3 regions of the Bradyrhizobium sp. McL0616 genome follow, and region 1 is predicted to be linked to each of the others. Evidence: predicted binding sites of a transcription regulator. Region 1 holds the regulator's gene; each other region holds the start of a gene.

Region 1 (7,327 bases):
AACCGATGTCGGCCCTGGCGAATACGGGGAGCAAATGCGGCGCGGCGCTGTTGGTCATGACGGTCTCTTTGGCGGTCGCCTGGATGTTTCGGACGGCCTGAACGTGCGTTGCGCAGCGCGTCATTGGTCCGGAAAACGAAACGTGCCGCCTTTTAAGGGCGGCACGCGTCACCATCTTATGCTTGGTACCACGGGTGTCAATGCCGCCCGGAAAGCCCCGCGAAATGCTGAATCCGTAGTCTTGCGGTGCCGAATTTGCGGGTTTTCACCACGGAACATGTGGACGCGAGTCGGCGGACTCTTGCGCGGGAGTCACGCCATATTGTAGCGTTTGGCTTGTCAGATACGACATCTCGTGCAGCGGTTCTGATCCTCTAAGTCCTCATGTACCGGCGTAAACGTTCGGGAGCGCTTCTGCGCCCGGCGAACTTCAAGGGATTCTGGCGGCACGGGTTTTTCGAGACTTAGGCATTCGCAGCGCAGCCCCAGCAAGGCGGCTCGTAGCGAGGGAAAGGGCGCAATGACGGTTTTGACATGGTCGGACGATCGCGTCGAGCAGTTGAAAAAGCTTTGGGAGGCCGGACTTTCGGCCAGCCAGATCGCAGCTGAACTCGGCAATGTGACCCGCAATGCCGTGATCGGCAAGGTGCACCGGCTGGGCCTGTCCGGCCGTGCCAAGAGCCCGTCGTCGGCAGCTCCGCGGCCACGCAAGGCGCGTCCCGCGCAGCACATGATGCGGGTGACCCGGCCGATTGCGCGCGGCAACACCGCGCTTGCGCAGGCCTTCGAGGTCGAGGCTGAGCCGGATCCGGTCACCTACGACAACGTGGTGCCGATGAGCCAGCGGCTGTCGCTGCTCGAATTGAACGAGGCGACCTGCCACTGGCCGGTCGGCGATCCCTCGAGTCCGGACTTCTTCTTCTGCGGCGGCAGGGCGCTCTCGGGCCTGCCCTATTGCGCCCAACACTCGCGCGTCGCGTACCAGCCGGCGTCAGATCGCCGCCGCGCGCCGGTGAAGCCGTCACGGTGAGTTAGTCTGCTTCCAAGGTTTCGCCGTCCAAGCGACGGCGGTTCGACAAATTCAGTGTCGTCCCGGCCTAGTGCGTAATAGGCCTGGACGACATCGGAGATGGTAGCGGCAGTCAGCAACTAACCACAGAACCCTACGCCTGCTCCGCCTTCGCAAACCGATCATCCAGCGCATAGCCGGCGCCACGGACGGTGCGGATCGGGTCCTGCTCGCGACCGAGATTGAGCAGCTTGCGCAGGCGACCGATATGCACGTCGACGGTGCGCTCGTCGATGTAGATATCGCGGCCCCAGACGCTGTCGAGCAGCTGCTCGCGCGAGAACACGCGGCCGGGATGCTCCAGGAAAAACTCCAGCAGGCGATACTCGGTCGGGCCGAGATCGATCGGCCGGCCCGAGCGCGCCACGCGGCGCTTGTCACGGTCGAGTTCGATGTCGCCAAACGCCAGCACGGTGGCGAGCCGCTCCGGGCTTGCGCGCCTGAGCAGGCCCTTTACGCGGGCGAGCAGCTCAGGGACCGAGAACGGCTTGACGATGTAATCGTCGGCGCCGGTCGCCAATCCCCGCACTCGCTCACTCTCCTCACCGCGCGCGGTGAGCATGATGATCGGGAGCTGCTTGGTATCGGACCGCGCGCGCAGCCGCCGGCACAGCTCGATGCCGGATAGCCCCGGCAGCATCCAGTCGAGCACGATCAAATCGGGGATGTGCTCCTTGAGACGGGTATCGGCGTCGTCGCCGCGCATCACCGTCTCGACGTCATAGCCGTCGCCTTCGAGGTTGTAGCGGAGAAGCTCGGTCAGAGCTTCCTCGTCCTCAACCACCATAATGCGTGCGCCCATGGGGTCGTCGCTCCTTAATTATTCAAGTATTCGGGAGGGTCGTGGCGAAGGTCGTCATGTCGCCCTTCGGCCGCTTGTCGGTCATGGCCTGACCTTCGATCATATAGAACACGGTCTCGGCGATGTTGGTGGCGTGATCGCCGATCCGCTCGATGTTCTTGGCGCAGAACATCAGATGGATGCAGAACGAGATGTTGCGCGGATCCTCCATCATGTAGGTGAGGAGCTCGCGGAACAGCGAGGTGCAGATGGCGTCGACTTCCTCGTCGCCCTTCCACACCGCCATCGCCGCCGGCAGATCATGCGCGGCATATGCGTCCAGCACCGATTTGACCTGCTGCTGCACCAGGTCGGTCATGTGCTCGAGGCCGCGGAACAGCTTGAGCGGATGGAAATCGGTCTCCAGCGCCGCGACGCGCTTGCCCATGTTCTTGGCGAGGTCGCCGATGCGCTCGAGATCGGTCGCGACGCGCATGGCGCCGACGATCTCGCGCAGATCGACCGCCATCGGCTGGCGGCGAGCGATGGTGAGCACGGCGCGCTCCTCGATGCGCTTCTGGAGCGCGTCGAGCTCGACGTCGGTGGCGACGACGCGCTGGCCGAGCGCGACGTCGCGGCGGATCAGCGCGTCGACGGAATCGACGATCATGCGCTCGGCAATCCCGCCCATCTCGGCGACCAGGCGGGTAAGTTCCTGGAGGTCGGTGTCGAAGGCCTTTGCGGTATGTTCAGAACCCATGTCCCGTCTCCTCAGCCGAACCGGCCGGTGATGTAATCCTGCGTGCGCCGATCGGTCGGCGACGTGAAGATCTTGCTGGTGTCGTCGAACTCGATCAGCTCGCCGAGATACATGAAGGCGGTCTTGTCGGAAACGCGGGCCGCCTGCTGCATGTTGTGGGTAACGATCGCAATCGTGTAACTCTCGGACAGTTCCTGGATCAGCTCCTCGACCTTGGCGGTCGAGATCGGGTCGAGCGCCGAGCAGGGCTCGTCGAACAGGATCACCTCGGGCCGCACCGCGACGGTGCGGGCGATGCAGAGGCGCTGCTGCTGGCCGCCGGACAGCGAGAGGCCGGAGGCGTTGAGCTTGTCCTTGACCTCGTTCCACAGCGCGCCGCCGCGCAGCGCCTTCTCGACGCGGTCGTCCATCTCGGACTTCGAGATCTTTTCGTAAAGGCGGATGCCGAAGGCGATGTTCTCGTAGATCGTCATCGGGAACGGGGTCGGCTTCTGGAACACCATGCCGACGCGGGCGCGCAGCAGATTGAGGTCGAGCTTGCCGTCGAGGATGTTGGTCTGGTCGAGCATGAGCTGACCGGTGGCGCGCTGGCCGGGATAGAGATCGTACATCCGGTTGAAGATGCGCAGCAGGGTCGACTTGCCGCAGCCCGACGGGCCGATGAACGCCGTGACGCGGTTGGCGCCGAGCGTCAGGTTGATGTTCTTCAGCGCGTGGTGCTCGCCGTAATAGAAGTTGAGATTGCGCACGGTCACCTTGGGGGGCGCCTCGGGCAGCACCGGCGCGTGGGGCAGGCCGCCGGCCGCGCTCATCGATACGGAAAGATCACTCATTTTGCGGTCCTCTCGGCGCCAAGGATGCGCGCACCAATATTCAGGGCAAGAACGGTCAGGGTGATGAGCAGCGCCCCGCTCCAGGCCAGCTGCTTCCAGTAGGCGTAGGGGCTCTGCACGAAGTTGTTGATGGTGACCGGCAGGTTCGCCATCGTCTTGTTCAGGCTCAGGCTGAAGAACTGGTTCGACAGCGCGGTGAACAGCAGCGGCGCGGTCTCGCCGGCGACGCGGGCGGTGGCGAGCAGCACGCCGGTGATGAGACCGGAACGGGCAGAACGATAAGCGATCCGCTTGATCACCAGCGAGCGCGGCAGGCCGAGCGCGGAGGCCGCCTCACGCAGTGCGTTCGGCACCAGAAGCAGCATGTCCTCGGTCGTGCGCAGCACCACCGGGATCACGATGACGGCGAGCGCGAGACAGCCGGCGAGCGCCGAGAAGCCGCGCATCGGCACCACCACCGCGCCATAGATGAACAGGCCGATGATGATCGAGGGCGCCGAGAGCAGGATGTCGTTGATGAAGCGGATTACGGACGTCAGCCTGTCGTTGCGGCCGTATTCGGCGAGATAGGTGCCGGCGAACATGCCGAGCGGCGCGCCGATACCGACGCCGAGCACGGTCATGATCACGGAGCCGACAATGGCGTTGAGCAGGCCGCCCTCGTTCGATCCGGGTGGCGGCGTATTCTCGGTAAAGAGCTGGAAGTTGAGTCCGGCGAGGCCATTGTAGAGCAGCGTGATCAGGATCAGCGCAAGCCAGGTGACACCAAAGGCGGTTGCGGCGATGCAGAGCCCGCGAATGACGACGTCCTTGCGGCGGCGGCGTGAATAGATCGGGTTCATGGCTTCAGTTCCCCGCCTTCTTTTCCAGCCGCATCAGCATCAGCCGCGCTCCGGCCAGCACGAAGAACGTCAGCACGAACAGGAGCAGGCCGAGCAGGATCAGGCCGGACTGGTGCAGGCCGTCGCTCTCGGCGAATTCGGAGGCGATCGCTGCCGAGATCGTGGTGCCCGGCGCGAAGATCGAGGACGAGATGCGGAACGAGTTACCGATGATGAAGGTCACCGCCATGGTCTCGCCGAGCGCGCGGCCCAGCGCCAGCATGACGCCGCCGATGACGCCGACGCGGGTGTAGGGGATCACCACGCTGCGGATGACCTCCCAGGTGGTGCAGCCGACGCCGTAGGCAGCCTCTTTCAGCACCGGCGGCACGGTCTTGAACACGTCGACCGAGATCGAGGTGATGAAGGGCAGCACCATGATGGCGAGGATCAGAGCGGCGTTGAACAGGCTGAGATAGGACGGCGGGCCGGCGAAGATCGCGCCCAGCACGGGGATGCCGTCGAATATCTTGATCATGAAGGGCTGGAAAGTGTTTGCCAGGAACGGGCCCAGCACAAAGAAGCCCCACATGCCGTAGATGATCGAGGGGATGCCGGCGAGCAGCTCGATCGCCATGCCGATCGGGCGACGCAGCCATTGCGGGCAGAGCTCGGTGAGGAAGATCGCAATGCCGAGACCAACGGGAATGGCGATCAGCATCGCGATGAAGGAGGTGACGAGCGTGCCGTACATCGGTCCGAGCGCGCCGAGCACGGGCGGATCGGCCGACGGCGCCCAGCGCTGCGTCCACAGGAACGCGAAGCCATATTCCTTCATCGCCGGGAAGGCGCCGACGATCAGCGACAGGATGATGCCGCCGAGGATGAGGAGCACCGATATCGCGCTGAGCCGCGTGATCCAGTAGAAGGTGACGTCGCCGAGCCTGAATGCGCTCAAGGCCTTGGCGCGATCATATGGTCCGGCGTCGTCGACGATATCGCTCTGAACGGCCATCTCTGCCACGCCGATCCCCTGTACCAAATTATATACGCTTGTTGCCGGTCTCGCGCCCCGGATGCAGCGCGACACTGATCCGGGGCCGAAGTCGCGTGGGTCGCGGCGCGCCCTTGCAGGCCGCGCCGCGCCTTGAGAGCAGGAGCTTAGCTCTTGATCTCGGCAGCCCAGGTCTTCTCGATCAAGGTCACGACGCCCTCGGGCATCGGGATGTAGTCGAGCTCTTCAGCCGCCTTGCCGCCGTTCTTGAAGGCCCAGCGGAAGAACTTGATGGCTTCCTGCGAGGACGCCTTGTCGGTGGCATCCTTGTGCATGAGGATGAAGGTCGCCGCCGTGATCGGCCAGGACTTGTCGCCGGGCTGGTCTGTCAGGATGACGTAGTAGCCCGGAGCCTTGGCCCAATCGGCGTTGGAGGCGGCTGCCTGGAAGGCTTCGACCGTCGGCTGCACCGTCTTGCCGGCCTTGTTGACGAGACCGGTATAGGTCAGCTTGTTCTGCTTGGCGTAGGCGTACTCGACATAACCGATCGAGTTCTTGGTCTGGCTGATGTTGCCGGAGACGCCTTCGTTGCCCTTGGCGCCGACGCCGACCGGCCACTCGACCGCCGTGCCTTCACCGATCTTGCTCTTCCAGTCCGCGCTGGACTTGGCGAGATAGTTCGTGAAGTTGAAGGTGGTGCCCGAACCGTCGGAGCGGCGGACCACGGTGATCGCATCGGACGGCAGCTTCACGTTCGGATTGAGCTTCTTGATGGCCGGATCATCCCACTTGGTGATCTTGCCGAGATAGACGCTCGCCAGCGTCTCGCCGTCGAACACCAGCTCGCCGGCCTTCACGCCCTCGATGTTGACGACGGGAACGATGGCGCCCATCACCATCGGCCACTGCGCAAGACCGTCCTTCTCGAGCTGATCGGCCTTGAGCGGCGCGTCGGTCGCGCCGAAGGTCACGGTCTTGGCCTGGATCTGCTTGATGCCGCCGCCGGAACCGATTGACTGGTAGTTCAGACCGTTGCCGGTCTCCTTCTTGTAGGCGTCAGCCCATTTGGAATAGATCGGGAACGGGAACGTCGCACCGGCACCGGTGATATCGGCAGCAAAGGCCGCCGTCGTCGATGCGGCGACCAAGCCAGCAGCGACGATAGTTTTGATGAAATTCATGCTGGTCTCCATACAGGGGAGCGAAGCGCATTCGCGCCCGATCGCGCTCCCCGTGCCGCCCCTTTAGGAGCGGTCGGCTGTGCTTTTACGAAGGTTTAGTGACAGTCGGATGACAGGCTTAAGCTACTGAAATCGCAACAATTTCAAGCGGGAGTCAGTGGCCTCGCCTGGGGAAAACAGGCGGTGAAAGTGGCGCCCTGTTTGGGCACGCTTTCGATCAAAAGCCGGCCGCGATGGCGGTTAAGAATATGTTTCACCAGCGATAATCCGAGCCCAGTCCCGCCCTGCGAGCGGCTGTCGCCGACGTCAACCCGGTAGAAGCGCTCGGTCAGCCGCGGCAAATGCTCCGGCGCGATGCCGGGGCCGAAATCGCGCACCAGGACGCGGATTTCCTGAGTTCCATCAGTCGCCGGGGCCGTGGTCAGCGACACGATGACGCGTCCACCGGAGGCGCCATATTTGAGGGCGTTCTCGATCAGGTTCTCGAACAGGCGGAGCAGTTCCTCGCGGTCGCCGGCGATCATCACCGGCGCTTCCGGCAAATGGGTCTCGACCTCGACCTGGCGTTCCCGCGCCAGGGGCTCGAGCCCGTCGGCGACCTGGAAGATAATCGGCAGTAGATCGACCAGGGTATCGGGCCGCACATGGGCCGACAGTTCCACCCGCGACAGCGACAGCAAATCGTCGATCAGGCGCGCCATGCGGGTGGCCTGATTGTGCATGATGCCGAGGAAGCGCTCGCGCGCCTTGGGATCTTCCTTGGCCTGGCCCTGGAGCGTATCGATGAAGCCCGACAGCGCAGCGAGCGGCGTACGCAATTCGTGGCTGGCATTGGCGACGAAGTCGGCGCGCATCTCCTCGACCCGGCGCAGCGGCGTCTGGTCATGA
Region 2 (7,327 bases), 1.2 Mb from region 1:
CACGATCCGCTTCAAGGGCAAGGACATCGCTGGTCTTCCCAGCTACAAGATCGCACGCCTCGGCCTTGGCTATGTCCCCGAACATCGCGACATCTTCCCGAGCCTGACGGTTCGCCAGAACCTGCTGCTCGGCGTCAAGGATACGCGCCGTCCCGGCAAATGGCGGCTTCAGGATATGCTCGACATGTTCCCCAATCTCGCCGCGCGCGCCGATACGGCCGCGGGCGTGCTGTCCGGCGGCGAGAAGCAGATGCTCACGACGTGCCGCACGCTGATGGGCGACCCCGACCTGATCATGATCGACGAGCCGACCGAAGGGCTGGCGCCGCTGATCGTGCAGCAGGTCGGCGATCTCATTGCCCGCATCGCGCAGGCCGGCGTCGCGATCCTGCTCGTCGAGCAGAAGCTGTCGATCGCGATGCGGATCTCGAAGCGTGTCTACATCATGGGCCACGGCCGCGTCGTGTTCGAGGGCACGCCAGACGAGCTCAAGGCAAATGCCGCCGTGCGGCAGGAATGGCTCGAGGTCTGACATCGCCGTCAGGCGATGAACGGGCCAATCAAGCGGCTGCAAGCCGCGCATACGCATCTGAATTCTTAGCTACATCTCACGCCCGATAATCAAGGTATCGTCGCGTTCGCTGCCATCGTGACCGATGCGGCCGACGATAACCAAGAACAGAAGTGGAGGACGTTGACGACGGCCCGCGGGCCCGCGTCGATGCGCTCTGCCAGGGTAGGAGATGCCGGGCATGCCGGGAAAACAACGTAACTTCGTCCGTGGAGCTGTTGCTCTGCTTGCGCTCTTCGCTGCCTCAGTCGCTACGGCGGGAAATTACGATACCGGCGCGACAGACACGGGCATCAAGCTCGGTCAGACCATGCCCTATTCGGGGCCGGCCTCCGCTTATTCCGCGATCGGCCGCGCCGAAATCGCCTATTTCAAGATGCTCAACGACAAGGGTGGCATCAACGGCCGCAAAGTCGAACTCCTCAGCATGGACGATGGCTATTCGCCGGCGAAGACCGTCGAGCAGATGCGTCGTCTGGCCGAAAGCGACGAAGTCCTGGCGATGTTCTCGATGTTAGGGACCGGCCCGAACATCGCGGCGCAAAAGTACCTCAATGCCAAGAAGATCCCGCAGCTGTTCCCGTCGAGCGGCGCCAGCCGCTGGAACGATCCGCAGCATTTTCCCTGGACCACCGGCTCGCAGCCGACCTACAGGACTGAGGGGCGGCTCTACGCCAAGTGGATTTTAGCGAACAAGCCGAACGCCAAGATTGCCGTCATCACGCCAGACGAGGATCCGGGGCGCGACTATCTCGCGGGCTTCAAGGAAGGGCTCGGCGAGCACGTCAATCAGATCGTGTCCGAGGCCGTCTACGAGACGACCGATCCGACCGTCGACTCCCAGATCGTCAAGTTCAAGGCCGCCGGCGCCGACGTGCTGTTCAATGAATGCACGCCGAAATTCGCGGCCCAGGCGATCAAGAAGGCTGCCGAGCTTGGCTGGAAGCCGCAGATCATTCTTCCGGCTGTTTCGAATTCCGTCGGCTCCGTGCTGACCCCGGCCGGGCTCGAGAATGCCGTCGGCATCGTCACCGGCGCCTTCCAGAAGGATCCCGGCGATCCGCGCTGGGCTGATGATGCCGGCATGAAGGCGTGGCGCGAATGGATGAAGACCTACAATGCGGGCGCGGACCCCGCGGATATCTTCAATGTCACCGGCTACACCATGGCGCAGATGATGGAGCTGGTGCTGCAACGCGCCGGCAATGACCTCACGCGCGCCAATCTGATGAAGCAGGCGCAATCATTCAAGGATGTCGAGCTGCCGATGCTGCTGCCCGGCATCAAGCTCAACACCTCGGGCGAGCAGGTCACGCCGATCCGCCAGTTGCAGATGGCGCGCTTCAACGGAAAGTCCTGGGAGCTGTTCGGCGACGTCATCGGCGAATAGCATCCGCGTATCGATTGATCGCATCCTCCAGCCACAGTGAAGACATGACGACACCGACTGGCCCCCTCAGCGGCATTCGCGTCCTCGATCTGACGAGCGTGCTGTTCGGTCCCTATGCCGCGCAAATGCTCGGCGACTGGGGCGCCGATGTCATCAAGATCGAGCCAACGACCGGCGATACATGGCGCTACACCGGCGTGTTTCGAAATCGTGGCATGAGTGGCCAGTTCATGGCGGTCAATCGCAACAAGCGCAGCCTGGCGCTTGATCTGAAGCATCCGGACGGCAAGGCGGCGCTGGCCAAGCTGATCCCGACAGTCGATGCGCTCGTCACCAATGTGCGGCCCGCTGCGATGGCACGGCTGGGCTTCGGCTACGAGGCGTGCGCCAAGTTGAACCCGCGGCTGATCTATGCCGCGGCGACCGGCTTTGGCCAGGACGGCCCCTGGGCGGCGCGGCCCGCCTTCGACGAGATCATCCAGGCCGCCTCGGGCCTTGCATCGTCGATCGGATCGGACGAGGAGCCGCAGTTCATCCCGAGTCTGGTCGGTGACAAGATCTGCGCGCTGGCCATGGTCGGTGCGGTGTCCGCAGCCTTGTTCCGGCGCGAGCGCACGGGTGAGGGCCAGATGGTCGAAGTGCCGATGCTGGAGACGATCGCAGGCTTCAACAGCATCGAGATGCTGGGCGGACACGCGTTCGATCCGCCAATCGGACCGACCGGCTACAAGCGCATGAAGAACCGGCGCCCCGTGCGCACCAAGGACGGCTGGCTGACGATGCTGCCCTATTCCGGGGACAATTGGTGCGCCTTCTTCGAGGCCGTGGGCCGCCCTGAATTGAGCGACGAGCTCGGCGTGCGCGATCCCGTGCTGCGCTCCCAGAACATCGACAAAATCTACGACCGCATGAGCGAGATCGGGCCTACCCGCACCACAGCGGAATGGGAGGAGCTATTGCTGCGGCTCGACGTGCCGCACACCGCCTTCGCACGGCTGACCGAGATCGGCGAGCAGCCGCATCTCGCAGCGGTCGGATTGTTTGCGGATATCGATCATCCGACCGAGGGCCGTATTCGGCAGGCGCGGCCTGCGACGAAATTCTCCGAGAGTCCTGCCGGCATTCATCGCATGGCGCCGCGCCTCGGCGAGCATTCGCGCGAGGTCTTGCGCGAAGCGGGCCTGAATGATGCCGAGATCGAGGCGCTCGTTGCGAACAAGGCCGTTGGTGCGCCGTAAGGCGCGCCACTTTGGCGTCAGTGCTTGCCGATCGCCGACGCCGTCACCGCTTCAAAGCTCTGCTGCCAGTAGAGCTCGACCTGCTGGATCAGGGCCGGCGGCAACGGAACGTAGTTCAGCGTTTCGGCCTGCGACTTTCCGTTCTCCAATGACCAGCGCACGAAGTCGATGGCTGCCGCCGATCTCTCGGGCGATTTCGGCTTGATCGGCATCAACACGAATGTCGTGGCGGTGATCGGGTAGGCATCCTCGCCCGGCGCGTTGGTGAGCACGAGGTGGAAATCCTTGTCCGCCGTCCAGTCCGCGCTCGAAGCCGCCGCCTGGAACGATGCGGCGTCAGGCATGACGAAATTGCCGGCACTGTTCTGCACCACGCCGAACGAGATCTTGTCGAGCCGTTGCAGCGCATAGGCATATTCGAGGTATCCGATCGAGCCGGGGACGAGGCCGACGAGCGAGGCGACGCCGTCATTGCCCCTTCCGCCCACGCCAACCGGCCACTCGACCGCGGTGCCCTCGCCAACGCTCGCATTCCATTGCGGGCTGACCTTGGAGAGGTAGTTCGACCAGTTGAACGTCGTGCCTGAGCCGTCGATGCGATGCACGACGGTGATCGGCGCATTCGGCAGCTTCAGGTCGGGATTGATGGCGCGAATCGCCGGATCGTTCCAGGATTTGAGCTTGCCGAGATAGATGCCCGCGAGCACCTCGCCCGTGAAATGAATCTGGCCCGGCTTGACGCCGTCGATGTTGACGACCGGAACGACGCCGCCGATCACGATCGGGAACTGGATCATGCCGAGCTTCTCCAGCTCTTTCGGATCGAGCGGCATGTCGGTCGCGCCGAAATCGACGGTGGCTTTCTTGATCAGGCCGACGCCGATGCTCGAGCCGACCGCCTGATAGCTGACAGTGTTGCCGGTCTTGGCCTTGTAGGCGTCGATCCATTTCGACATCACGGGCGAAACGAAGGTTGAGCCTGCGCCCGTGGTGTCGGCAGCGAAGCTTTGCGTCGCGACGACGAGAGCGGTGAGGATGATCGGTAGCCTGAGAAGTTTCATCATGCCTGCGAAACTAGCAGCATGAGCTCGGAGCCTCTGTGGCTTATGTCACAAATATGTAATGGAGATCAGAACCATCTGGTTTGGCTGCAATGTGATGTGGACTGGTGCTACTCAAGAACCGAAGTTGCGGGCGACGCCGATCAGGACGGCCGCCAGGACGGCCAAAGATACCGAGACCGCCAGGCTCTTCGCCAGGCTCCTGGTATGGCCTACGGGAAAAACGATGAGGCCGGTGGTGAAGAGCGCCAGTCCAGCCACGGCCGCGGCAATCTGCGAGAGAGTTGAGGACATCTGTTCATCCTCCGATATGCTGATTGTAGATATTACAGCCAACATGGCCGCGGCCTGAGGCAATTCTCTGTGATTCCGGTCACACCCCGCCCGCGCGCCACGGGCAGCGGACATTGCGCCGCAGCGCCTGCCTGCCAGCTTCAGGCCAGCCTCGGCCACCAGTGTCAGCCCTGACGACCCTTCCGCCCGCGCGGGCCCTCGTATATGAGAGTTTTGCCGCTCGAACGGACCGAAAATCGCCGGATATGGAACGGATGGTGGCCGCGATTTCTTAATCCAAAGATCGCAATCTGACGGATGATCCACGCAAGTGCTGACAGGCAACCGGGGTATGGCATGAAAGACCGACTGACGACGGCGCAATCCCATGGAACGATGCGGCGTTGGGGGCCTCCCGGAATTGTGATGTTCGCGGCAGCCGTGGCGCTGACCGCGCTGACCCCTGGCGCCATGGCGGCGAAGCAGCCGCGCCAGACTGCCGAGGCGGTGGCGCAGCGCGAGGCCGGCGAGCCGATCATGGCGATCGTGTCGATCAAGAGCCAGCAGGTCACGTTCTACGATTCCGAGGGCTGGATCCTGCGCGCGCCGGTCTCGACCGGCACCACGGGACGCGAGACGCCCGCCGGCGTCTTTGCCGTGATCGAGAAGGACAAGGACCACCACTCCTCGATGTATGACGATGCCTGGATGCCGAACATGCAGCGCATCACCTGGAACGGCATCGCACTGCATGGCGGACCGCTACCGGGCTATGCCGCCTCGCATGGCTGCGTGCGCATGCCCTTCCCATTCGCCGAGGGCCTGTTCGACAAGACCAATATCGGCATGCGGGTGATCATCTCGCCGAACGATGCCGCTCCGGTTGATTTCTCGCATCCCTCGCTGTTCGTGCCGAGCAAGGAGGCCATCGCGGCGGCGCCGAACCGTGCCGACAAGCTCTCAGCCGAAGCCGAAGAGGCCACCAACGCCGCCGGCGAAGCCAAGAAGGCGGCTGCTGCGGCAGCGAAAGAGGCTCAATCGCTCCCGGCATCGCTGCGCAAACTGGAGCAGCAGAAAGCTCGCGCCGATGCCGAGCTCGCTTTCGCCGAGAAGTCGCTCGCGGACGCAAAGACCGATCAGGCCATCGCAAAGGCCGGGGAGCTGAAGCAGAAGGCCGCCACCAAGGCCGCGGATGCGGCGACCCAGCTCGACGCTGCCAAGGCCGCCGCGCAGCCGAAGCGCGACGCCGTCGCCGCGACCAAGGATGCCGCCAAGGCGGCCACGACCAAAAAGGCCGACGCCGTGAGGGCTGCAACCGACGCAAAGCTCGCGCTCGAGCCGGTCTCGGTCTACATCAGCCGCGCGACGCAGAAGCTCTATGTGCGGCGGAACACGCACAAGCCGGCGCCGGATGGCGGCGGCGAGGTGTTCGACACCAGCATCGAGGTTCCCGTCACGATCCGTAATCCCGACCAGCCGCTCGGCACGCATATCTTCACGGCGATGGCGAAGAATGATTCGGGCCTGCGCTGGAGCGTGGTCAGCATTGACGACGGCGACAACGCCAAGGACGCGCTCGACCGCATCACCTTCCCGCAGGAGGTGCTCGATCGCATCGGGCCGACCGCATTGCCGCGCTCGTCGATCATCATCTCGGACGAGCCGCTGAGTGCCGAGACCAACTACCGCACCGAGTTCGTCGCGGTCTTGAGCAACCATCCCCAGGGCGGCTTCATCACCCGCAAGCCGACAGCGCCGCCTCCGATGGCGATGGCGAGCGACGACAGCTGGGGCAATGGCGGCAACGGCTTCGGCTTCTTCTTCCAGCAGCGCGATCCGGCCCCGCAGCCCGTCAATCCGCGCCGGCAGCGCGGCGGCCAGTACCAATACTATCAACAGGCGCCGATGCAGCGGAGCTTTTGGTAAGGCGCGGCCGGCCAATCAGCGCTCCGCCACCGCCTGACCAAGTCGCAATTCGGTGTCGGAACGGCGCTGCAAGCCACGCTCCAGCAGCGACGCCGCGCGTGCCCGAGTGCTCGGGTGGGTCGCCGCGCTGAAGAAAGCCTTTAGCGCCGGCGGAAACACACTGTCTGCGGGCAGTGTGACGTCGTTCATGAGCGCCTTGGCGCCGACCAGCGCATGCTTTTCGAACGAGGCCATACGGCGAGCAAATGCATCGACGAACGCCTCGATCTCCACATCCGGCAGCGCACGATTGACGTAGCCATAGCGCTCGGCAAGGTCCGCCGAAAAATCATCGGCGCCGAGAATGACCTCGAGCCCGCGCCCGCGGCCCATCAGGCCGGCAAGCCGCGCCATCGGGTTCCCGCCGGGGACCGAGCCGAGGCCGACTTCGAACTGTCCCAGAATTCCGCGCTCACGGCTGGCAAAACGCATGTCGCAGGCGAGAACCGAATTCGCTGCCTGCGCCGCGCGCACGGCCGCGGATTTCGGCGATCGAGGCGACCGGCGCACGCGCCAAACGCACGAGCACGTCGATCCACGGATGCATGCCGGTCGGACCGGCCGGCATCGCGGCGACTTTCGTCTTGTCGGCGAGCACGTCCCAGTGCGCCAGGAAGAAATCCGGATCCGCGCTTCGAAACACCACGACCTTGACCTCCGCGTCGGTTTCCAGTGCCGTCAACAGATCCTGCAACTCGCCGATCGTATCGGGGTCGATCAGGTTGATCGGCGGATTGTCGAAGGTCGCGGTCCATAGTCCGGAGGAAGGCTTGTCGATGATGATTTGTCGGGTCATGGGAGTCTCCTTGTGACGTCGATGGGTGGGAGG
Region 3 (7,327 bases), 1.4 Mb from region 1:
GCGCCAGTCCGGCGCCGTGCGCAGCGCCTCGTCCGGGAACGGCAGCTCGAGGCCGGTGTGGGCGTCGTAGCCGAGAAATTCGGCGCCGAAGTGCGATAGTGCACTGTCGGCGGCGGCGGCGAAATAGATCGCGTAGCGGGGAAAACCTGTCATTGCTTCAGCATAACCGATCTATGCCGCGACAACAGACTCGCGCGCCGCCGGCGCCGCGCTGAGCAGTCGCGTCGCATCGCTGAGATGCACGAGCTTTCCGGCGGCGATCACCGCGACGAGCCGTGGCCGTAGCGGCACGGCGCCGTCGACGAGCAGAATGTCAGCCCGGCGTCCTGCGGCGAGCGTGCCGCGATCGGTCAGTCCGGTCGCTTGCGCCGGTGCCGAGGAGACCAGCTTCCAGGCCTCCGTCAGCGGCAGCACGCCGTCGGCGGCGAGGCGGAACGCGGCCAGCAGAGGCGCGGGATAGTAATAGTCCGACGCCAGCACCGAGCACAGTCCCTTGGCGATCATGTCGGACGCTTTGGTCCAGCCGGTGTGGCTGCCGCCGCGAAGCACGTTCGGCGCGCCGTAGACAATGGCATCGCCGCTGCTTGCGGCTTCTCGCGCGGTCTCCTCGTTGATCGGAAACTCGGCGAGGGTCACGCCGAGGCTGCGAAAACCCCGGCGCATCGCCGGCGTCGCATCGTCATGCGAGAGCATCCGCACCCCGGCCGCACGGGCCGCAGCAGCGAGCCGGGTGATCGCTGCCGGAACGTCGGCGGCGCGCGAAACGATGTGCGCGACCAGCCTGTCAAAATCCTCGCTCGACAGCCCGGTGCGCTCCACCATGCGGTTGCGCTTGCGCGGATTGGAGATGTCGGCAACGACCCCGTCCATATGGTCGTTGAAGGCGAACAGGTCGACGCGGCCTTCCGCCAGCCACTGGCTGATCTCGTCCTCGGCATCGAGATTGTAGGTCTCATGCCGCAGATGGAAACGGGTGTCGGCGGAAAATTGCGGGCGCTGCCGTTCGATCGCCTCGAGCAGGCGCCGCGCATTGTCGCCGCTGCGCAGGCCCGGCTCCCACGACCAGGTCGTGGCGTGGAACACCGTAGTGACGCCGTTGCTGATGACCTGGCGGTCGGTGTCGGCGAGCGCGACGTCGATCGGAAAGTCGACGCCGGCGCGCGGCATCATCTGCCGCTCGAAGGCATCGCCGTGCAGATCGACGATGCCCGGCAGGACCAGCAGATTGCGCGCATCGATCGCCAGCCGCGCGCTGCTGCGAGAGGCACCGATCTGCGCAATGTCCGTTCCGGACACGCTGAGTGACGTCTCGATGAACTCGGAGCCGATCAGGGCTCGGCCGCCCTCAAGCAGAATGTCTGTCACGCGACCGCGCTTCGTTTGCTGGCTGTGGAACTCGTGCGTGCTTCATACGTGGAGAGGAAATCTTCAATCCCGAGCTTGCGAAAATCGGGCAGCGCTTCACGCAATTTGTCGTGATCCCACTCCCACCAGGCGAACCTGGCAAGCCGCCCGGCGACGTCTTCCGAAAATCTGCGGCGCACGATGCGCGCTGGATTGCCGGCGACGATGGTGTAGGCCGGCACGTCCTTGGTGACGATGGCGCCGGCCGCAATCACCGCACCGGTGCCGATGTTGCGGCCGGGCAGCACGACCGCGCCATGGCCGATCCAGACATCATGGCCGATATGGACATGGTGCTGGCGCCGCCAGTCGAAAAACTCGGCGTCGTCGCTCTCACCCTCGAAGTAGGCGCTGGAGCGGTAGGTGAAATGCGCCTGCGTCGCGCGGTGCATCGGATGATTGCCGGGATTGATCCGCGTCATCGCCGCGATCGAGCAGAATTTTCCGATGGTCGTGTAGGTGATCTGGGCGTCGTTCACGACGTAGGAGTAATCGCCCATCGCGACGTCATGCAGGATCGTGCGCGCGCCGACCTCGGTATAGACGCCAAGCCTGGTCTCATGCAGCTTTGCCGAAGGATCGATGGTCGGTTGGACCGAAAGCACCTTGGCGGCCATGTTGCATCCGAAAGCTCGAGAACGGGCGTACCTCTTCGAGTGGCTTGATGACAATGTTATGACGCCGTGATGACAGGGGACGAGGTGTGTTGGATCGCCGCACCGCAGCGGGTGTGTCACACAAGTGTCAAGCGCCAGCGTTAGCGGTGGGTCCGAGCTACTCTGGAGCCCTACATGCTGGTGGTTGAAGGTCTGACGTGCCGCTTTGGCGCAAAAGCCGCGGTCGACGACGCTTCGTTTCAAATTGCCCCCGGCGGCTTCGTCGGCGTGATCGGGCGTTCCGGCGCCGGCAAATCGACTTTGTTGCGGACCATCAACCGGCTCGCGACGCCAACACAGGGCCGAATCCTGTTCGACGGCATCGATGTCACCGCGCTGCGCGGCAAGGAGCTGCGGCAGTGGCGCGCGCGCTCGGCGATGATCTTCCAGCAGTTCAACCTGGTCGGGCGGCTCGACGTGCTCACCAATGTCCTGATGGGACGCCTTGCAAAGATGCCGGCCTGGCGGTCGCTGTCGCAGACCTGGCCCGAGCAGGACAAGGCGCTGGCGATGTCGGCGCTCGAACAATTCGACATCGCCTCGCTTGCCGCCCAGCGTGCTGATCAGCTCTCCGGCGGCCAGCAGCAGCGCGTTGCGATTGCCCGCGCGCTGGTCCAGCAGCCCGACATCATCCTTGCCGACGAGCCGATCGCCTCGCTCGATCCGCGCAACACCAAGATCGTCATGGATGCGCTGCTGCGTATCAACAAGCATTTCGGCATCACCGTGCTCTGCAATTTGCATTCGCTCGATCTGGCGCGCAGCTATTGCGACCGCCTGATCGGCATGTCGGCAGGCCGCGTGGTGTTCGACGGCGCGCCGTCCGCGCTGACCGATCTCGTCGCGCGTGAGCTCTACGATCTCGAAGCCACCGATGTCATGGGTGGCTCGCATGCGCCGGCGCCTGAGGGCGTCCCGGCGCTCGGAACCGCCGCGGCCGCTTAAGCCGCGTCAGTATCTTCAGTTTCGCGTCAACCGACCCCAACCGATGAAGAGAGTATCATGATCACTCGCAGACTAGTCCTTGCCGGCGCCGCCGCGCTTGCGTTCACGACTTCCGCCTCCGCCGACGACTGGAAAGCCAAATATCCCGAGCTGACCTTTGCGGTCATTCCGGCAGAAAACGCCTCGGGCGTTACCGAGCGCTGGGCGCCGTTCATGAGCTATCTCTCCAAGGAATTGGGCGTGAAGGTCACGCTGCGCATCGCCAACGACTACGCTGCTGTGATCGAAGGCCAGCGTGCCGGCAACATCCACATCGCGAGCTATGGCTCGGCGTCGTTCGCGCGCGCCCGCCTGACCGGCGTCAAGACCGACGCCTTCGCCAACGACATCAACGCCGACGGCTCGACCGGCTACTACTCGGTGTTCTTCGTCAAGGCGAGCAGCCCCTACAAGAGCGTCGATCAGCTCAAGGGCAAGAACCTTGGCCTCGTCGACCCGAATTCGACCTCCGGCAACAACGTGCCGCGCTTTGAGCTCGACAAGATGGGCGTTCCGGACGCCGACACCTATTTCAGCAAGGTCGTCTTCACCGGCAGCCATGAGAACGCGATCCTGGCGCTGGCGCAGGGCACGGTCGACGTTGCGGCCAATCAGTGGACCAGCGATGATGATTCCACTCTGGCGCAGATGCTGACCAAGGGCATGCTGAAGAATGCCGACGGCTCGGCGATGAAGAAGGATGATTTCCGCATCATCCACAAGTCGGCGCCGATCATCAACGGCCCCTACGCCTACAACTCCGACCTGCCGGAAGAGGCCAAGGCGGCGATCGCGAAAGCGTTCTTCGACGCGCCGGCCAAGGATAAGGCGGCCTTCGATCGCCTTCAGGACGGCCAGAAGAAGGGTTTTCATCCCGCCACCACCAAGGACTGGGATGGCACGATCGAGCTGATCAAGTTCGTCGATGCATTGCGCAAGAAGAAGGCGTCCTGAGTCTCGGGACGACGCCACTGGAGCCGGGTCGATGGACCCGGCTCTTTCTCTTTGATCGACCACCTTTCCTGACCAGATGACCGTTGCGGTTTCGATCCTCCCCCAGCAGCAGCTCGCCGTGCTCAACGCCGCCTATCGCCAGGCGGTCGCGCGCAGGCGGCTCCGACTCCTGCTGGGAGTCGTGATCTTCGCAGCAGCACTGTTGCTCGCCGCGATCGGCGCGGAAGTGAACCTGCGCACCCTGTTCGCCCATTTCGGCAATTTCGTCAGCTATTTCGATCGCATCCTCACACTCGACAGCGGCCAGCGGGTTTGGACCGATGTCGGCGAGTGGCTGTGGGGCTGGCGCAAATGGCTGAAGATGCTGGGTGAGACGCTGCTGATCAGCTATGTCGGCACATTGATCGGCGCCACTTTCGCTTTCGCCCTGAACTTCCTTGCCGCTGAAAACACCTCGCCCTCACCCTGGCTGCGCTTCGTGGTGCGGCGCTTGCTCGAATTCGCCCGCACCGTCCCCGGCATCGTCTTCGCGCTGATCTTCGTGATCGCATTCGGGCTGGGTCCGATGGCTGGTGTGCTCGCGATTGCAATCCACTCCACCGGCGCGCTCGGCAAGTTGTTTTCGGAGATTGTCGAGAATGCCGACATGAAGCCGGTCGAAGGCATCCGCTCGACCGGCGCGAGCTGGCTCTCCTGCATGCGTTTCGCGATCCTGCCGCAGGTCACCGCAGGTTACGCCAGCTACGCGCTGCTCCGGTTCGAGGTCAATGTCCGCGAAGCTTCCGTCATGGGCTTTGTCGGTGCCGGCGGCATCGGCCAGGAGCTCGTCGTCGCTATCCGCAAATTCTACTATTCGGACGTCAGCGCCATCCTGCTCATGATCATCGTCACCGTCTTCATCATCGACATCTCGACCGGCTGGCTGCGCGGCCGACTGTTCGGCAAGGAGGCGCGGACGTGACGAAGCCGCAGCAGGTCGACACCGCGCAAATCCGCGCGCGCTATCCGGATGTGTTCAACCGCCCAGCCTCGGCGCGGCTTGCGACCCCGGCAATGATCGTCGCGGCGCTTGGCATTTTCATTTACGGACTCGTCGATCTCGATTTCTCGCCATCGCGTTTCGTCGCCGGCCTGAGCCAGCTTGGCTGGATCAGCATGATGATGATCCCGCCGGATCCCGGCTCGTCGCTGCCGATTTATCTCAAGGCGCTCGGCGAGACGCTGTCGATCGCGCTGCTCGGCACGACCCTGGCCGCAATATTCGCGCTGCCGGTCAGCCTTCTCGCCGCGCGCAATGTCGTGCCGAACATCCTGCGCTTCCCGGTCCGCCGCTTCCTCGACTCGATCCGCGGCGTCGACACGCTGATCTGGGCGCTGGTGTGGATCAATGTGGTCGGACTCGGCCCGTTCGCCGGTGTGCTCGCGATCGCCGTGTCGGATTTCGGCGCCTTCGGCAAGCTGTTCTCCGAGGCGATCGAAGGCGCCGACCAGAAGCAGGTCGAGGGCATCCGCGCCTCCGGCGGCAGCGCCCTGCACGAGATCCGCTTCGGCCTGCTGCCGCAGGTGCTGCCCGTGATCGCCGGCCAGGTGCTCTATTTCATCGAATCCAACACCCGTTCGGCCACCATCATCGGCATCGTCGGTGCCGGCGGCATCGGCCTCCAGCTCGCCGAGCAGATCCGCGTGCTGGAATGGCAGAAGGTGTCGTTCCTGATTCTGATGATCTTGGTCACCGTCGCCGCGATCGATTTCGTATCGAGCAAGCTGCGTTTCGCCATCATCGGGCGGCGGGCTGTGGCTTAGTCTTGGCCTCTCCCCGTAAGAACGGGGCGAGGGAGAAGAGGCAGCCCGCCCTACGATTCCACCAGAAACTCCACCCGCTCCGCCACAAAACGCGAGTGCTTGGTCACCAGCGGCTTGCCGTCGAGGTCGAGGTCGGTGGCATCGACCACCAGGATCGGACGTCCGAGCGGAAGATCGAGCCGCGCAGCGTCGGTCGCATCGACGATGCCCGCGGTGATCCGGGTCGCGCCACGGCGATAGTCGCGAACCCCGTAATGCTCGAGCAGCTTCGTCATCGAGCGCGTCGCGGCGAACACGTTGCCCGCTCCCGGAAATAGCTCCGCCGACAACCAGGTGGTTGAGACGCAGATCGGCGTGCGGTCGGCGAGGCGAATGGCCTCGATCCGCACCAGCGGCGCGCCGACCTTCAGGCCAAGCTCGCGCGCCAGCTCGCGGGTTGCGACGTCCTCGGAGGCTTCGATCAACTGTCCGCGCGGCTCGCGCCCGCCGGCGCCGACGATCTCGGAGAAACGCGTGCGCGAACGTAGCGGATAGGCGAGCTTCTGTGCCTCGACATAGGTGCCGCTGCCTCGCTCGGCACGCACCAGGCCGCGTTCGGCAAGGGCTGCGAGCGCGCGCCGCACCGTATGGCGGTTGACGCGATAGGTTTCGGCGATCTCCATCTCGCCCGGCAGCTTGTCGCCTGCGGCGAAGCGACCGTCGGCGATGCCGCGCTCGATGCCGTCGGCAACGAGGCGCCACAGCGCGACGCCCGAAGAGGCGGTGTCCTGCATGCTCATATCGCCGACCAGCCTAGCCCGAAAATCATACGCTTGTCACGAAACAGTCATGGCGCTTCCGTATCAAGTTGTCTAGTATCATAGACAACTTGAGTTCGGCAAGGTCGGTGGATTCGGTGACCCAGCACAATACCCAGCAAGCCCAGCGCAAGGCCGCCATGGCCGTGCTGGCGCACGCGGAGGCGGGCGAGATCGCCGCCCGCCTCCGCACGATTCCCTTGCCCGGCCATCAGGATCTGCGTGAACCCGAGAACGGCCTGGTGATGTTGCGCGGCCGGGTCGGCGGCGACGGCGCGCCGTTCAACCTCGGCGAGGCGACGGTGTCGCGCGCCGCGGTCCGACTAGCGAGCGGCGAGGTCGGTTTCGGCTACACGCTCGGGCGCGACGGTGAGAAGGCTCGGCTGATCGCGCTGTGCGATGCGCTGGCGCAGTCGCAGGACTTTGGCGCAGCTGTGGAGCGCGATGTTATCGCGCCGTTGCGCGAGCAGCTTATGATTCGGCGCAAGCAGGCGGCGGAAGAGACCGCCGCGACGAAGGTTGATTTCTACACCATGGTGCGCGGTGAGGGGTGAGGCCATGACCACGATTGCGGAACTGCCGCCGGGTTTCGTCGACAAGGTGTTGTCGGCGCAATCGACCTTTCGCTCGGTGATGGACGCTATGGCGCGGCCGGGATCGGTCCAGCGCATCGTGCCGATGGCGGGAACGCCCGGACCGATGATGCGCGGCACCGCCGCGATCGCGCTG

The links. Region 1 encodes PhoB, which activates phosphate uptake and scavenging genes when phosphate is short. Its sites were predicted from a motif close to TGTCATNNANCTGTCAT; they were not measured.
Region 2: a site for PhoB is predicted at 4,307-4,323, ahead of pstS (phosphate ABC transporter substrate-binding protein PstS). Genes of this name have one in related genera too.
Region 3: a site for PhoB is predicted at 2,080-2,096, ahead of phnC (phosphonate ABC transporter ATP-binding protein). Genes of this name have one in related genera too.

What each region holds. Positions count from the first base shown of each region.
Region 1 covers NZ_CP188255.1:8,344,962-8,352,288, forward strand. Annotated here, with positions in the region: gene ACPPVR_RS40280 (aspartate aminotransferase family protein) at 1-58, opposite strand, end outside; gene ACPPVR_RS40285 (GcrA family cell cycle regulator) at 521-1,030, shown strand; gene phoB (phosphate regulon transcriptional regulator PhoB) at 1,164-1,871, opposite strand; gene phoU (phosphate signaling complex protein PhoU) at 1,894-2,610, opposite strand; gene pstB (phosphate ABC transporter ATP-binding protein PstB) at 2,622-3,443, opposite strand; gene pstA (phosphate ABC transporter permease PstA) at 3,440-4,285, opposite strand; gene pstC (phosphate ABC transporter permease subunit PstC) at 4,290-5,279, opposite strand; gene pstS (phosphate ABC transporter substrate-binding protein PstS) at 5,426-6,439, opposite strand; gene ACPPVR_RS40320 (ATP-binding protein) at 6,583-7,327, opposite strand, start outside.
Region 2 covers NZ_CP188255.1:7,191,498-7,198,824, reverse strand. Annotated here, with positions in the region: gene ACPPVR_RS34595 (ABC transporter ATP-binding protein) at 1-532, shown strand, start outside; gene ACPPVR_RS34590 (ABC transporter substrate-binding protein) at 753-1,961, shown strand; gene ACPPVR_RS34585 (CaiB/BaiF CoA transferase family protein) at 2,006-3,199, shown strand; gene pstS (phosphate ABC transporter substrate-binding protein PstS) at 3,217-4,263, opposite strand; gene ACPPVR_RS34575 (hypothetical protein) at 4,375-4,554, opposite strand; gene ACPPVR_RS34570 (L,D-transpeptidase) at 4,891-6,459, shown strand; gene ACPPVR_RS34565 (enoyl-CoA hydratase/isomerase family protein) at 6,475-6,930, opposite strand; gene ACPPVR_RS34560 (enoyl-CoA hydratase/isomerase family protein) at 6,911-7,294, opposite strand.
Region 3 covers NZ_CP188255.1:1,125,658-1,132,984, forward strand. Annotated here, with positions in the region: gene ACPPVR_RS05430 (DUF1045 domain-containing protein) at 1-153, opposite strand, end outside; gene ACPPVR_RS05435 (alpha-D-ribose 1-methylphosphonate 5-triphosphate diphosphatase) at 172-1,365, opposite strand; gene ACPPVR_RS05440 (chloramphenicol acetyltransferase) at 1,362-2,021, opposite strand; gene phnC (phosphonate ABC transporter ATP-binding protein) at 2,196-3,005, shown strand; gene phnD (phosphonate ABC transporter substrate-binding protein) at 3,063-3,998, shown strand; gene phnE (phosphonate ABC transporter, permease protein PhnE) at 4,075-4,959, shown strand; gene phnE (phosphonate ABC transporter, permease protein PhnE) at 4,956-5,801, shown strand; gene phnF (phosphonate metabolism transcriptional regulator PhnF) at 5,852-6,580, opposite strand; gene phnG (phosphonate C-P lyase system protein PhnG) at 6,688-7,152, shown strand; gene phnH (phosphonate C-P lyase system protein PhnH) at 7,157-7,327, shown strand, end outside.